DNA from 3 places in the Ruegeria sp. HKCCA5839 genome. Region 2 is predicted to be linked to each of the others. Evidence: riboswitches for the same ligand, from Rfam matches in the RefSeq annotation. Region 2 holds a riboswitch; each other region holds the start of a gene.
The links. A riboswitch is a leader RNA that binds a small molecule or an ion and turns the genes downstream of it on or off. The one in region 2 is predicted to bind cobalamin.
Positions count from the first base shown of each region.

Region 1: another riboswitch for cobalamin. It lies ahead of GOV38_RS18750 (DUF1636 domain-containing protein); the one in region 2 lies ahead of GOV38_RS04700 (DUF1636 domain-containing protein).
Region 3: another riboswitch for cobalamin. It lies ahead of GOV38_RS20925 (hypothetical protein); the one in region 2 lies ahead of GOV38_RS04700 (DUF1636 domain-containing protein).

Region 1 covers NZ_WQIE01000008.1:95,604-100,241, forward strand. The annotation lists gene GOV38_RS18735 (xanthine dehydrogenase family protein molybdopterin-binding subunit) at 1-1,135, shown strand, start outside; gene GOV38_RS18740 (MoaD/ThiS family protein) at 1,128-1,373, shown strand; gene GOV38_RS18745 (hypothetical protein) at 1,390-1,812, opposite strand; cobalamin riboswitch at 1,976-2,182, shown strand; gene GOV38_RS18750 (DUF1636 domain-containing protein) at 2,284-2,640, shown strand; gene GOV38_RS18755 (ABC transporter ATP-binding protein) at 2,637-3,434, shown strand; gene GOV38_RS18760 (ABC transporter substrate-binding protein) at 3,434-4,384, shown strand; gene GOV38_RS18765 (iron ABC transporter permease) at 4,386-4,638, shown strand, end outside.
Region 2 covers NZ_WQIE01000001.1:955,098-959,735, reverse strand. The annotation lists gene cobN (cobaltochelatase subunit CobN) at 1-1,807, opposite strand, end outside; gene cobW (cobalamin biosynthesis protein CobW) at 1,811-2,866, opposite strand; gene GOV38_RS04700 (DUF1636 domain-containing protein) at 2,863-3,243, opposite strand; cobalamin riboswitch at 3,328-3,533, opposite strand; gene GOV38_RS04695 (NAD(P)-dependent oxidoreductase) at 3,678-4,637, shown strand.
Region 3 covers NZ_WQIE01000013.1:50,169-54,806, reverse strand. The annotation lists gene GOV38_RS20935 (DNA polymerase III subunit gamma/tau) at 1-412, opposite strand, end outside; gene GOV38_RS20930 (protein-tyrosine phosphatase family protein) at 554-1,042, shown strand; gene GOV38_RS20925 (hypothetical protein) at 1,044-1,451, opposite strand; cobalamin riboswitch at 1,540-1,762, opposite strand; gene GOV38_RS20920 (alpha/beta fold hydrolase) at 1,882-2,751, shown strand; RNA gene ffs (signal recognition particle sRNA small type) at 2,767-2,865, opposite strand; gene GOV38_RS20910 (bifunctional 2',3'-cyclic-nucleotide 2'-phosphodiesterase/3'-nucleotidase) at 2,905-4,638, opposite strand, start outside.

The sequences.
Region 1 (4,638 bases), on a different contig from region 2:
CATGGGGGCTTTTGCTGTTGAATCGGTGATCGACGAACTGTGCAAGAAACTGGATCTTGATCCCATCGATGTCCGCCTGAAAAACGCAGCCCATGAGGGCACCAAGGCCAGCTATGGCCCGACCTATGAACAGATCGGTCTGGTTGAATCATTAGAGGCCGCGAAGGCGCATCCGCATTACTCGGCACCTCTGAAGCCGGGGCAGGGACGCGGGATTTCTTGCGGGTTCTGGTTCAACCATGGCGGCGAAACCAGTGTGTCGCTCGCCTTGTCCGAGGATGGTTCGGCTCAGGTCATGGTGGGCACGCCCGATATCGGCGGATCACGCGCGTCGATGGCGCTGATGGCGGCCGAGGTTCTGGGCATCCCTTACGAGAATATCCGGGTGACCATCGCGGATACCGCCACCCTTGGATACAATGATGTCAGCCACGGCTCACGCGTGACTTACGCGTCGGGTCTGGCGACCATCAAGGCAGCAAAACATGCGGTCGAAAAACTGTGCGAACGGGCAGCGGCCAAGTGGGGCATCCCGGTAGATGCAGTCAAATGGGAAAACGGCTGCGCGGTTCCGTCGGGCCCCAATGCGGGCGATTTCGATCCTTTGCCGCTGGCCGAGATCACTGCCAACATGGGTTCGACGGGCGGGCCGATTTCGGGCCATTTCGAGGCGACACCCGAGGGCGCAGGCGTATCCTTTGGCATTCATATCGTTGACGCCGAGGTTGACCCCGAGACCGGCAAAACCAGCGTGTCTCGCTATACCGTTATCCAGGATGCGGGCAAGGCGATCCACCCGGCTTATGTGGAAGGCCAGTATCAGGGGGGCGCTGCGCAAGGTATCGGCTGGGCGCTGAACGAAGAGTATATCTACGGCGACGATGGTCGCCTGCAGAACTCGATCTTCCTGGACTACCGCATCCCTGTCGCCAGTGATCTTCCGATGATCGATACCGTGATTGTCGAGGTCCCGAACCCTGGCCACCCTTACGGAGTGCGCGGTGTCGGAGAAACCGGGATCGTGCCACCCTTAGCGGCCATCGCCAACGCGGTATCGCACGCAGCGGGTGTACGGATGCGCCAGCTGCCCATGTCACCGCCGCGTATTCTGGCGGCGCTGAAGCAGGATGGTTGAAGTCAACCTTTGGTCAGGTCTCCGGTCATTGACCGGGGGCCAGCAGGTTGTCGAAGTCGACGCCACGACGACGGGCGAAATATTGCGCGAGCTTGTGCGTCGCTACCCCCAATTGCAGGCGCCTATAGATGCCGGCGTCTCAATCGCGATCAATGGCCGGATCATCGCCTCGGGACTGTCCGAGCCAGTGCCCGAAGGCGCTGAAGTTTACTTGATGCAGCGCCTAAGGGGGGGCTAAACCGACCTTTCTGGCTTCAGCGGTAGCGGTACTGGGGCGCAAAAAAGTGCTGATTGCGAAATCCCTTGTGATGTACCTTGCCATGATGCTTGGGTTTCTTCTTGATCACATGTCCGCTATGGCCGCGGAACTTGCGAGGCTGGTACGGATTATAGCCATAATGTTTGAACAGGAACTTCTTCCCAACTGATTTTTTCTTGAGTGTCTTGACCTTTACAACCGGCGCCGCCGGTTTGGCTTTCGCCGTTTGCGCAACATAAGCATAATGCTTGTGGACAGCTGGCGAAGAGAGCTGAGGCACATGAGCGTTACCTGCCTGAATGATCTTGTAGACCGCTCCTTGAGGATGGTGTGCGTCATTCGCGGTTGCCATATGCGGCCCGAAGCCGGCAACTAGCGCAACCAGGGCAGGAAGTAATTTGGAAATTGAACGTGTCATAACGTCTCCTTTCATCGGCCCAGTTTGGGGGCTTGATACAAAGGTGGGGATGACCCGCGCTGACGCCCAATAAACCCCGATCACGCTCTGGCGGGTTGTTGTGAGATCGGGTGGATCAAATTTTTGTGCCCTGTCGAATCCGGTTGACGCGTTTTGCGATCTCAGGCACTCAGATTGTGATGGTTCCTGCGGGTCCGCCCAAGGGATGAAAAGGGAACACGGTGCGGTGCACGAAGCCACCTAGTCCGTGACTGCCCCCGCAACTGTAAGCGGTGAGCAAAGCCAATCAGCCACTGATCCATCGGATCGGGAAGGACGGCCAAGCAATGACCCGCAAGTCAGGAGACCTGCCATCTTTGATGCAACCACACCGGGGCGGGGTGCCCTGGAAGGAGGTCAAGATGGCGCGTTCAGCGTGCAGCAATACGACTGATACCTTCCGTCCTCGTTTGGCAACAAGCGAGACGGCAAATGACTGCCAATCCTGATCACTTCATTCTGATCTGCTCGACCTGTGACGGTGGAGCTGCGGTAAGCGCCGAAATCGCTGCAGAGGTCAGCAGTTTGCCGAATGGTTTCGCCATTCGGCACGTGTCTTGTATGGCTGGCTGTGAGCGGCCATGCACCGTCGGGTTTCAAGCCACAGACAAGGCGCAGTATCTCTTTGGTGATATCAAAAGCGATGATGACATCGCCGCCCTGCTTACCTTTGCACGGCAATATCATGCCAGCGCAGATGGCTGGACGAAGGCCACCGACAGGCCCAAGGCGCTGCTGCACAAAACGCTCGCCCGCCTACCCCGGATCGGAGAGGAGGTGCTGCAATGACTCAACCCGCCTTTCTGGTTGCCGAGAACCTGGAATACTACGCGTTGAACGGTGATGTTTTGTTGCAGGACGTGACTTTTGCGCTTGAGGAAGGTGCCATCCTCGCCATTGCCGGGCCAAATGGTGCTGGCAAGACCACATTGTTGAACTTGCTGTGCGGTGCGGTGCCTTTGGCATTGGGCGATGTGCATGTGAGCGGGCGCAGCCTCAAATCCATGACTGCGATGGATAGGGCGCGCAGCATTGCGGTTGTCGGCCAGCAAGAGTTGCCAGACGGGCGCTTGATGCTGCGCGATTACATTGCATTGGGTCAGATCCCCATCCGGGCGGATCGTTCTGCCGCAGAACATGCCGAAGACATCAACCGGATTCTGGACTTGACTGGGCTGGCAGGACAGGCGGAGAAACGCATGGCCATGCTGTCAGGCGGAGAGCGTCAGCGGGCACATATCGCGCGTGCGTTGGCGCAAAAGCCGTCGCTGCTGTTTCTGGATGAGCCCACCAACCATCTGGACCCAGACGCCAAGGGGCGCATGTTGTCTCTGGTGGCGCAGTTGGGCATCACGGTTGTCATGATCGTACATGACCTGGTGCTGATCCCGGAATTCGCCACTCATGTGGCACTGATGAAATCGACCCGCATGACCGGGTTTGGCCCTGTCGATCAGGTTCTGACCTCGGATCATGTTCAAGACACGTTTGGCGTGGATTACCTGAGTTTTCAGTACGAAGGCCGCGTGATCCCCGCGCTCGACATCCGCAAAACTACCATATCGAACAAAAGGACGAATTGATGAAACGACTGATCTGGTCGGCTTTTCTTGCAACCGGCATGGCCACCAGCGCTGTGGCGCAGGGTGTTACCGTCGACAATTGCGGTGAGCCGCTTGTCTTTGAGAAGCAACCCGAACGGCTGGTCGTGCATGACATGAACATGACCGATATGGCCTTTGCGCTTGGGTTGCAGGACAAGATCGTGGGTCTGACTGGCATTACCGGTTGGTACAAGACCAGCCCCGATTTTGACGCGCAGCGCGGAGACATCCCCGAGCTTGCGCCCAAATACCCCACTGTCGAAAACCTTGTAGCGGCCGAGCCAGATCTGTTTTTCGCCGGTTGGTACTATGGCATGCGACCGGGTGGTGAGGTGACGCCTGACACTTTGGCGCCTTTTGGCATCAAGACCATGATCCTGACCGAAAGCTGTGTGCATCTGCACGATGATCGCCCGCAGGCCAGCATGGATCTGCTGTTTGACGATGTGCTGCGGCTTGGGCAGGTCATGCATGTCGAGGACAAGGCCGAGGCGCTGGTTTCAGACTGGAAAGACCAACTGGCCGCCATCGAGGCGCAGACCGCCGACTTGGAAAAACCCCGTGTTTTCCTTTTGGACGGTCCTGCAGACGCACCGTTCACCGCCGGTAAATTCGCCATTCCTGACGCGATGATCACTGCTGCGGGTGGTGAAAACGTGACCCATGATCTCGACACCAGCTGGGGTCGCACCTCGTGGGAGGCGGTTGCTGCTTCGAATCCTGAATTTCTTGTGCTGTTGGACTATCAAACCGGCAACGGCGCCGAGGATACGTTCAAGTTTTTGCAGGACCATCCGGTCATGTCGCAGGTCGATGCGGTGAAAAACGCGCGTTGGATCGGCCTGCGTTATGAAGAGCTGACACCGGGACCGGCAAATATCGAGGCGATCTCGAAAATGGCGAAGGCCATGCACCCGAGCCTGAACTGACATGACCCGCACGGGCCTTGTCTTTGCTTTGGGGGTGGTCTTATTGGCCGCCCTTTTGATGGTGTCTACGGCCTATGGCACCACGCCCATTCCTGTTTCCGAGGTTTGGGCGGCAATCCGGCAAGGTGCGGGACTTTCTGATTCAGAGATGTCGCCGACGCACCGCATTGTCTTTGACCTGCGCTTACCCCGCGCTTTGTTTGCCGCGGTCATAGGAGCTGGGCTTGGCATCGTGGGGGTAGTCCTTCAGACAA
Region 2 (4,638 bases):
TGCGATCCGGCGTGCCGCTGTCTTTCAGCGCGGGTGGGATATGGCCCAGGGTCACGGCCCCGATCCGGCGTTTGGCTTGCGCGGCCTCGCCCGGGTCGTTGACGATGAACGGGTAGATCACCGGCAGGTCGCCGACAAGCGCTTCGGGCCAGCATTCAGTGCACAGGGCAACAGACTTGCCGGGCAGCCATTCCAGCGTGCCGTGGGCCCCGATATGGATCAGCGCATCCGCGCCCAAGCCTTTGCGCAGCCACAGATAAAAGGCGACATAGCCATGTCGCGGTGTGCGCGAGAGGTCGTGATATTCGTCATCGCGCAGCGCGGGCGTGCCCCGTTCGGGTTGCAGCGCGACAAGCGCCTTGCCCCGGCGCAGCGCAGTGAACTGGAACGCGCCATTGGCAAAGGCCGGATCGTCCTCGGGCGCGCCCCAAACGGTTTGCAGTTCTGCGCGCAGTTGTTCCGGCAAAGCGGCGAGAGCGGTCGCATAATCTGCAAGAGGCCAGGATATGCGTGCGTCGAGCAAGCATTCTGCAATGGGGGCAGCCGGGGCTGTATCGTATCCTGCCGTTTGCAGGTCGCTCAGCATCGCTTCGGCCGAGGCGAGCGCGTCCAGACCGACAGCATGGGCCATCTGCCAGTCTTTACCCGGATACGTCGAAAGCACCAATGCCGGGACCTGATCGGAAATTGGCTTGTCTTGCAGGTTCAGCCAACCGCACAGACGGTCAATTACAGCCTCGATCCGCTCAAGATCAGGTCGGTGCGCAAAGCGTGAGTATTCCAACTGCGGGTCACGCTTGCCGGGTTCTTTGAACGACACGAGCCCTGCATTGATCCGGCCATCGACCTCGGGCAACACAACATGCATCGCCAGATCTGCCGGTGACAACCCGCGTTCCGCCTCGGCCCAGGCTTTGCGGCGCGACGTGGCGAGGGCCACTTGAAACACCGGCACATTGGCCGCGTCCAGAGGCGACGTGCCCGATGTACCTTTGCCCGAGAATGAGGTGGCGTTGATGATCGCCGACGGGCCTAGGGCCACAACTGTCTCGCGCAGCCAATCCGCCGCGTTTGGTGCCTTGAGCGACGGGGCGAAAAGCCCGACTGCCTCAATCCCGCGTGCGCGCAGGGCGCGGATCAACGCCGCAATTGGGGCAGTGTCGGCAGAGGTCAGGTAAGCACGATAAAACGTAACCAGCACGCGCCGCGCATCACCGGTAAATGCCGTGTCCGCCGAGATCACGCCCCGATCCGGGCACCAGACACCGCAGTCGGGGATGGTTTTGGCCCCCATCACCGGACCCGCATAAAGCCCAGCGGCAAGTGCCATCTGCGCCAGCGCTGCCTGCGCCGCAACTTCGCCACCTGTGTCACACAGATGCGCCAAGCGCCGCAGGGTCGAGACGGGCAGGGTGGAATAGTCATCCAGCCGCGTATCCTCGCGCCCATCCGCCGGTAAGACCGCCAGTGCAATGCCTTTCGCCTGTGCCAGCGCCAGTACTTGCTGTAGCCCGTAAGACCAATAGGGAACCCCGCCGATCAGGCGGATCAGGATGCCCTTGGCACCTTCCAGCGTCTGTTCCACATAGGTGTCGACCGATAGCGGATGTTTCAGAGCCGTCAGATTGGCCAGCCTCAGGGTTGGCATATCCCCGTCGGGCCCGCCGCCGCGATGCCAGCCAGCCGCGAAAGCGCCCAGGTCACTGTCCGAAAAGGACAGCACCACCAGATCCGCCGGGCTCTGGCCCAGATCGGTCGGGGTCTCTGTCTCTTCGAGCCCGTGGCTTTCGCGAAAGACGACATGCATGGCTTATTCGGCAGCCTCGCTTACGGGCGCAAGGATAGCGCGTATCTCTGCTTCTTTGATGTCGTCATGCTCGGCGATCACCACAAGGCGCGACCGTCGGTCTTCGCCCGGTTGCCACGGACGGTCATATTGATGACGCACGCGCGCACCCACGGCTTGCACCAGAAGACGCATCGGCTTGCCCTGCACAGCGGCATAGCCTTTGACGCGCAGAATGTTCAGCTCGGTGGCTAGACGTTCGATTTTCGCCACCAGATCAAGCGGGTCGCTTTGTTCTGGCAACTCGATGATGATGCTGTCGAAATCGTCATGCTCATGATCGTGGTGGCCGTCATGATGCGATGGGCGCGCGTCCATGTCATCTTCGGCCGCGGCCTCAAGCCCCAGAACAACGCGCACATTCACAACGCCTTCGGCAACTTCGACCACCGGCAGCGGGCGCGGAGCCTCGGCGGCGATCACCGCTTTGGCCTTGGCCACGCCTTCGGGACCGGCCAGATCGGGCTTGGTCAGCAGGATGATATCGGCACAGGAAATCTGATCTTCAAAGACCTCGGACAGGGGTGTTTCATGATCAATCGAGTCATCCGCCAGCCGCTGCGCATCGACGGCCGCCACATCTGTTGCAAAGCGACCCGCAGCGACCGCCTCGGCGTCGGCCAGGGCAATGACACCGTCCACAGTGATTTTCGAGCGGATATCGGGCCAGTCAAACGCCTTGAGCAGCGGTTTCGGCAGCGCCAGACCCGAGGTTTCGATCAGGATGTGATCGGGGCGCGGCTCTAGCGCCATCAACGCTTCGATCGTGGGGATGAAATCATCGGCCACGGTGCAACAGATGCAGCCATTGGCCAGTTCCATGATGTTCTCGGCAGGGCAATCAGGGATCGCGCAGGATTTCAGGATATCGCCATCAACACCGACATCGCCGAACTCATTGACGACGACGGCCAGGCGCTTGCCCTGAGGATTCAGCATCAGATGCTTGACCAATGTGGTTTTGCCAGACCCCAGAAAGCCGGTGATCACAGTGACGGGAAGCTTTTCAAGCGTGCTCATTTCAGGGCTCCAATCGGGGGAATACGTGCCGCACAGTTCTTGCGGAAATGCTCAGGACGCTCACGCCATTTGACCAAACCGTCTTCGGTCTCCAGGTATTTCGTGGCGCCGTCGACGATGGTCTCGACATGGTCGGTCTCGTTCAGGTGTTCATAGACGAATGTCCAGCGATTGGGCCCGCCGCGCAAAACGATGGAACAGCCTTCGTCGCAGTTCGACAGGCATTCAACGGCTTTCAGCGTGATCCCTTCGGGCAGATCAGCTTGCGCCAGCGCCTTGTGCAGCAATGCGCCGGGCCGTTCCGCGTCGTCCTCTATGGGCAGGCCGCGCCGACAGGTGGTGCAGACCAACAACTCGACCGGTACTGCCTCGGTCATATCTCTCATCCCCCCAGATCCTTTTCGTGGGGGACGGGGTTTCATGCGGGTCACGTCAGACCCCACTCCGGAACACCCCGTCCGGTTTCAGTCTTTTGTGCTGGCAGGTCTCCCGGCTTGCGGATGTCAGAGGCTTGCCTCTGTCGGATGTCCCACCTTCCCGGCCTAGGCCAGTGGCTTTGGGCACCCTCTCCGGTCACGGTCGCGGGGGCGGCTGCGTTTGACGGACGATCCGCTGACGCATTCCCTTTTCATCTGCTGTCGCAGACACCAACATATGGCTCATGAGGCACAGTTGACCCCGTTGTCAAGCGCGTTGCGCTAACAACAAGGCCAAGGGCTGAAAAGCGACTTGTGCGGGTCGCTGAGCGGCATGACGGGCTTTGCGCGCTGTGTTCGCCTGACCAAAACTGCAAACAGGGGAGCAGAGCTGAATGAAAGTAGGTTTTATCGGGCTGGGAAATGTGGGCGGCAAGCTGTCAGGATCGCTGCTGCGCAATGGCATTGATCTGACCGTGCATGATCTGAACGAAGTTCTGGTGGCCGAGTTTGTTGCCAAAGGTGCAAAAGCCGCGGAAAGCCCGGCGCAACTCATGCGCGATTGCGACGCGGTGATCACCTGCCTGCCATCGCCTGCGGCCTCGGACGCTGTGATGCAAGAGATGCTGCCCGAAGTGGGGCCCGGCAAAATCTGGATGGAAATGTCGACCACCGACGAAGCCGAAGCCAAACGCCTGGGCGCACTGGTGATCGAACGGGGCGGCGCGGCTGTCGATTGCCCGGTTTCGGGCGGCTGTCACCGCGCGGCAACCGGCAATATCTCGATTTTTGCTGGCTGTGACCGTGAGACATTCGAGCGGATCCTGCCGTTTCTGACCACAATGGGACGCCGGGTGCTGCACACGGGCGATCTGGGCTCGGCCTCGGTGCTGAAAGTGCTGACCAATTATCTGGCAACCGCCAACCTCATCACATGTGCCGAGGCATTGGTAACAGCCAAGGCTGCTGGAATGGATCTGGGCACGACCTATGAGGCCATCAAAATCTCATCGGGCACGTCCTTTGTGCACGAAACCGAAAGCCAGGTGATCCTAAATGGTTCGCGCGATATCTCCTTCACCATGGACCTGGTGAAAAAGGACATCGGCCTGTTTCAGGACGTGGCGGATCGCGCAGGCGTGCCGCTTGAGATCAACCCTGTCATGATCAAAATCTTCGACGATGGCATCGCGCGATTTGGCGAACGCGAACTCTCACCCAATATCATCAAACGCCTCGAGGAAGCCACCGGACTGGATATCCGCGCGGCAGGTTTTCCAGCAGAGATGGAAGACGATGAGCCAGAAGAGCCCGGTTACGAAGTGATTCCGCAAAACCGAACGTTTAGCCAGTAAG
Region 3 (4,638 bases), on a different contig from region 2:
CGTCGATGATATAGATCTTGTACCGCGCGCTGGCGGCGCGATAGCGGACACTGTCGATGATCTCGCGAATATCATTCACACCGGTGCGACTTGCGGCATCCATCTCAATCACATCGACATGGCGGCCTTCCATGATGGCCTGACAGTGTTCGCATTGACCGCAGGGTTCCGTTGTAGGTCCACCCGTGCCGTCAGGACCGATGCAATTCATACCCTTGGCGATGATCCGGGCCGTTGTGGTTTTCCCCGTTCCCCGAATGCCGGTCATGACAAAGGCCTGGGCAATCCGGTCTGCCTCGAACGCGTTTTTCAGCGTGCGGACCATGGCGTCTTGCCCAACCAGATCGGCAAAGGTTTCCGGGCGATATTTGCGGGCGAGAACCTGATAGGCAGGGCTTGGCGTGTCGGTCATGTTGTCTCTGACGGATTCGAGTTCCGATGCAGCGTAGAGCGACCTGCTCGTCGCGTCCACCACGAGGGCGCGAATTTCGTTTTGGATTTGGCTTGGCTTGGTTACACCGCTGAGGCACAGAGGCGCCGAAGGACACGAGACATGAGTGGATTTCAGATTTACAGTCTGACTGTGGGCGATGGGCAGTTGGCATTGTGCCCATTGCCGGGGCGCGATGGCAATTACGAAGCTGATCTATGTGCGATTGCGGCTTGGGCGCCGGATCTGGTGATCACTTTGACGACTGCCGAAGAATTGGCCCAGCTGGGGGCCTCGGCGTTGGGGCGCGACGTTGAGAATATCGGTGCGAAGTGGGTCCATTTCCCGATTGCCGATTTCGGCACGCCCGAGGATGACGCACAGTCGACGTGGGAAGATGTCAGAGCTCTGGGCCTGTGCCAGCTGTCTGGCGGCGGCCGGGTTCTGGTGCATTGTCGTGGCGGCTGCGGGCGGTCTGGGATGGTGGTGCTGCGGTTGATGATTGATAGCGGCGAAGCGCCGGTAGAGGCGTTGGCACGGCTCAGAAAAACCCGCGTTTGCGCTGTGGAAACTCAAGGACAGATGGACTGGGCGATGGGCCGTCAAGGCTGAGCTAGATCGAGGCCTGCTCGGCAGCCTGCGCCGCCATTGGCGCGGCGTTGGTGGTGACCTGCAACATGGCGCATGGCGCCTTGACCAAGGCGTCTGCGGGCATCGAAGTTACTTTGCACGAGAACATCAAGTCAGCGAACTGTTCCAGAGTCTCGTTTTCTGTCCGGGGATCAGCGTCACAAAAAATTCGAACCTGCTTTGGTCGGGCCAGATATCGTGCGGTGCACCCTTCGGCGCAATGGGTCAGCTGTGCGTGGCCGTCAACTTCGAACCCATCTGTTGTAACAGGTTGGGCCGTTGACATCGCCTGGGTTATCGCGCGCGCCAATTGCGCCAGCGCCGGGCAGGGTTTGCCAGTGCGCTGGCAAAGAGTGGCCGAAAATTGGTGAGTTTTTGTGTTCCAGATCATACCGCGCCCTCCGCGCAATGAGCAGGGGCGACGATCAGGAACACTTGGCTTCCGACAAGCAGGCCCGCCCGGACACCCCGCCCGAGTTTCGGTTTCAATTCTTGATGGCAGGTCTCCTGACTTGCGGGTTATCGCTTTGCCGACCTTCCCAGCCTTGCGGCCAGTGGCTTTTCGACATTGCTCTCCGCCTACAGTTGCGGGGGCAGTCTCGGATTTGGGCTGTTCCGATCGGATCGGATTGGCCCGCACCGCGTTCCCTTTTCATCCCGACCCCAAACCGGGGTGCGAGAACCATCACACAACCGCTAGCGTTCGGGGTGGGGCGCTGTCAAGCGGACGTTTGGTCATGCGCGCTGCGGCTTGACAGTGATGGTCGAGCTGGGCGCATATTAATTCTGAACTGATTGGTTCAGTGTGGGCGGGTGACACTATGCGAGATGACCAGCATATTATCGAAACCGAGGATTTTTGGATTCCGTCACAGGGCGGAAACCTGTCGGCGCGGCTGTACAAACCAGTCATCGAGCCGGAAATTGTGGTGACTCTGAACAGTGCAACCGGAGTTCCGCGCGACTACTACCAGCATTTCGCACTCTGGCTGGCGCTTGAGCATGGTATGGCTTGTCTGACCTATGATTATAGCGGCTTTGGGCAGTCGCTGACCGGGCGCATTCAGGATGCAACTGTTACCATGGCCGATTGGGCCTTGGTGGATATACCGGCAGCGCGTGCAGAACTGCGCCGTCGCTATCCGCAGGCCCAGCATTGGACCATAGGGCATTCCATCGGTGGAATGTTAGGCCCGGTTCAGCCGGATGTGGCGCAGATCGACCGGCTGATTTGCGTGAACTCGGGGCTTGTGACCTTTACCGACCATCCCTGGCCCTACCGTGCCTTGGCTGGGTTGTTCTGGTACGGGCATGCACCACTGCTTGCGCGTATGTTGGGGTATCTGCCCGGCAGGGCGGTTGGGTTTGGCCCGGACCTGCCGGCGGCGGTTTATTGGCAATGGCGCCGATGGTGCACGGCTCCGCGCAATTATGCGCCTGAAATCGGTGCGTCCTTGCCCGATGTCACCTGGGATTCGACCTCAGGCACAGTCGACCTGGTGACTTTCACGGACGATCAGATGGTCCCACCGCAAGCCGTTTGGCGGCTGGCCGAGCTGTTCGGACCTGACGCGCAACGCCATCTGATCGACCCGAAGGACCATGGCTTGCAATCAGTGGGCCATATCGGGGCTTTCGCGCGGCGCAACGCAGCCATCTGGCCGCAGCTTATCGCACAGCAAGGTGTCTAGAAAGGTTGTGGAAGTAAGTGAGAGGTTGGACATCGACCCAAGCGGGGCTCGTTGTGGCTGCTTCCTTCCGGACCTGACCAGGTTGGCGAGGCGCTCGCCCGCGCCAACCTCTCGACCCTGGATATAAGCAAGCACCGTCGGATTCGCAACCCATCAGAGCGTCAATGCGATCCGCAGGAAACCCTGCGCATCGGTCCCCAGTATCTCTGGCGCGTATGGGTCAAGCTCGTCGATATGCGCCAAAGCTCTTGGTCCGGTTTCCAGGATCGCTTTGGCACCACCCAGATTGCTGAAGCCAAAGGGATTTTCGGCGTGTTCCAAAGGATCTATCTGGCTGCTTTCAGCCAAATAGTCCCGCAAAACGCTTTGGATGCTGCAGGATGGAAGGTCGAGTTTGCGTGCATCGGTCACGGCGTTGAAATTTCCACCACCATTGACGCGATAGTTGTTGGTAGCGACGACGAATTCCGCTGCATCGTCAACAGGTCGCGCTTGCCAGCGCAAATTTCGGACCCGGCGGGCCTCTGGATCTGAAAGATGCCCATCCGCCCGATAACGCGCCGGTTGGCTGAGGTCGATTTCATAGGTCAGTCCATGAATGACATCAAAGTTGTGACCCGCGCGATCGGGGTCTGTCAGAACTCTTGCCGAGTCTGGATTCAGCTGCCTGAAAATCCCTGCCGACATTTCGAGCCATTCGCGTAGCTGTACCCCGGTGACACGCACAGCACGCAGTTCATTTGGGAACAGGTGAATATCTGCGACATGCCGCATCGAGATATCCCCAGCGGGGATGTCAGTATAGAAATCTGGGCCCGAGCGTCCTCCGAACTTGGCGGGGGCGACCGCCGAGAGCACAGGCAATTCCGACGTAGGATCATCATTCAACAAGGCGCGTAACGCGGCCGCCTGCGCCGCAGCCAAAAGCGCCAGGGCCCGATCTGGCGCGCAATAGGCGAAATAGCTGTGTATCGACGTTTCAAGACGCCCCACAGGCTCTGCCGCAAGGGTCCGCGTTTCGGCGTGCCCCCGAGCGAACAGGGCTATCATTTCGGGATCTTCCAGAACATCTGTATTTTTTGGACAAATCGAACGCAGTTCGGTTTCAAAATCACATATGGTCCAGGCGCCGGACATCTTATTGTCCAAAGTTATGTCTATGACACCCAGATAAGACCCTGCCGACCCGGCCATGACGACCGGTTTGCCATGAACCCTCCCTCGTCGAGCATCCACAAAAGGCAAATGGTCATGCGCAGGTCCCGGAAGGGTCAGGTGGGTATGTCCGGCTATGATAACGTCGATGCCGTCGATTGCTGCCAGTTGTATTACCGCGTTTTCCAGGCCGGGCCCCGCGCTTTCGGCTTGCAGACCGGAATGGGCCAGAACAATAATCAGATCGCAGCCAAGGTTGCGCAGCGTGCTGACCGTTTCTTCGGCGCTTCGCAAAATGTCGTGCGAAGCCACCTGACCGTCCAGCTTGTGCCGCTCCCACATAGTGGTTTGTGGGGGTATTACGGACATGACGCCGATCTTGATGGTGGCTGTTCCAGCATCATGCGTTATGTTGCGGTTTAAAACGGTGTAGGGTCGCCAGCCCGCGCCTGTGGGCTCACGGTCCAGATTGCTGCAAAGCACGGGGCAGTTCAATTGTGACGCAAAGCTGTCGATCAGACCCAGCCCGAAGCTGAAATCGTGATTGCCCAGCCCAACGGCATCGTACCCAAGCCGATTGAACGCTTGAGGCAAGGGGTGAGTGTCCGCACAGTGCGCGGCAGCCCAATCGCCAAAGGGTGTGCCCTGCAAGGCATCACCATTGTCGAACAGCAAACTCAATACCCCTTCGGAATGCGCCTCATCCTGCGCAGCACGGATCAAGCTTGCGGT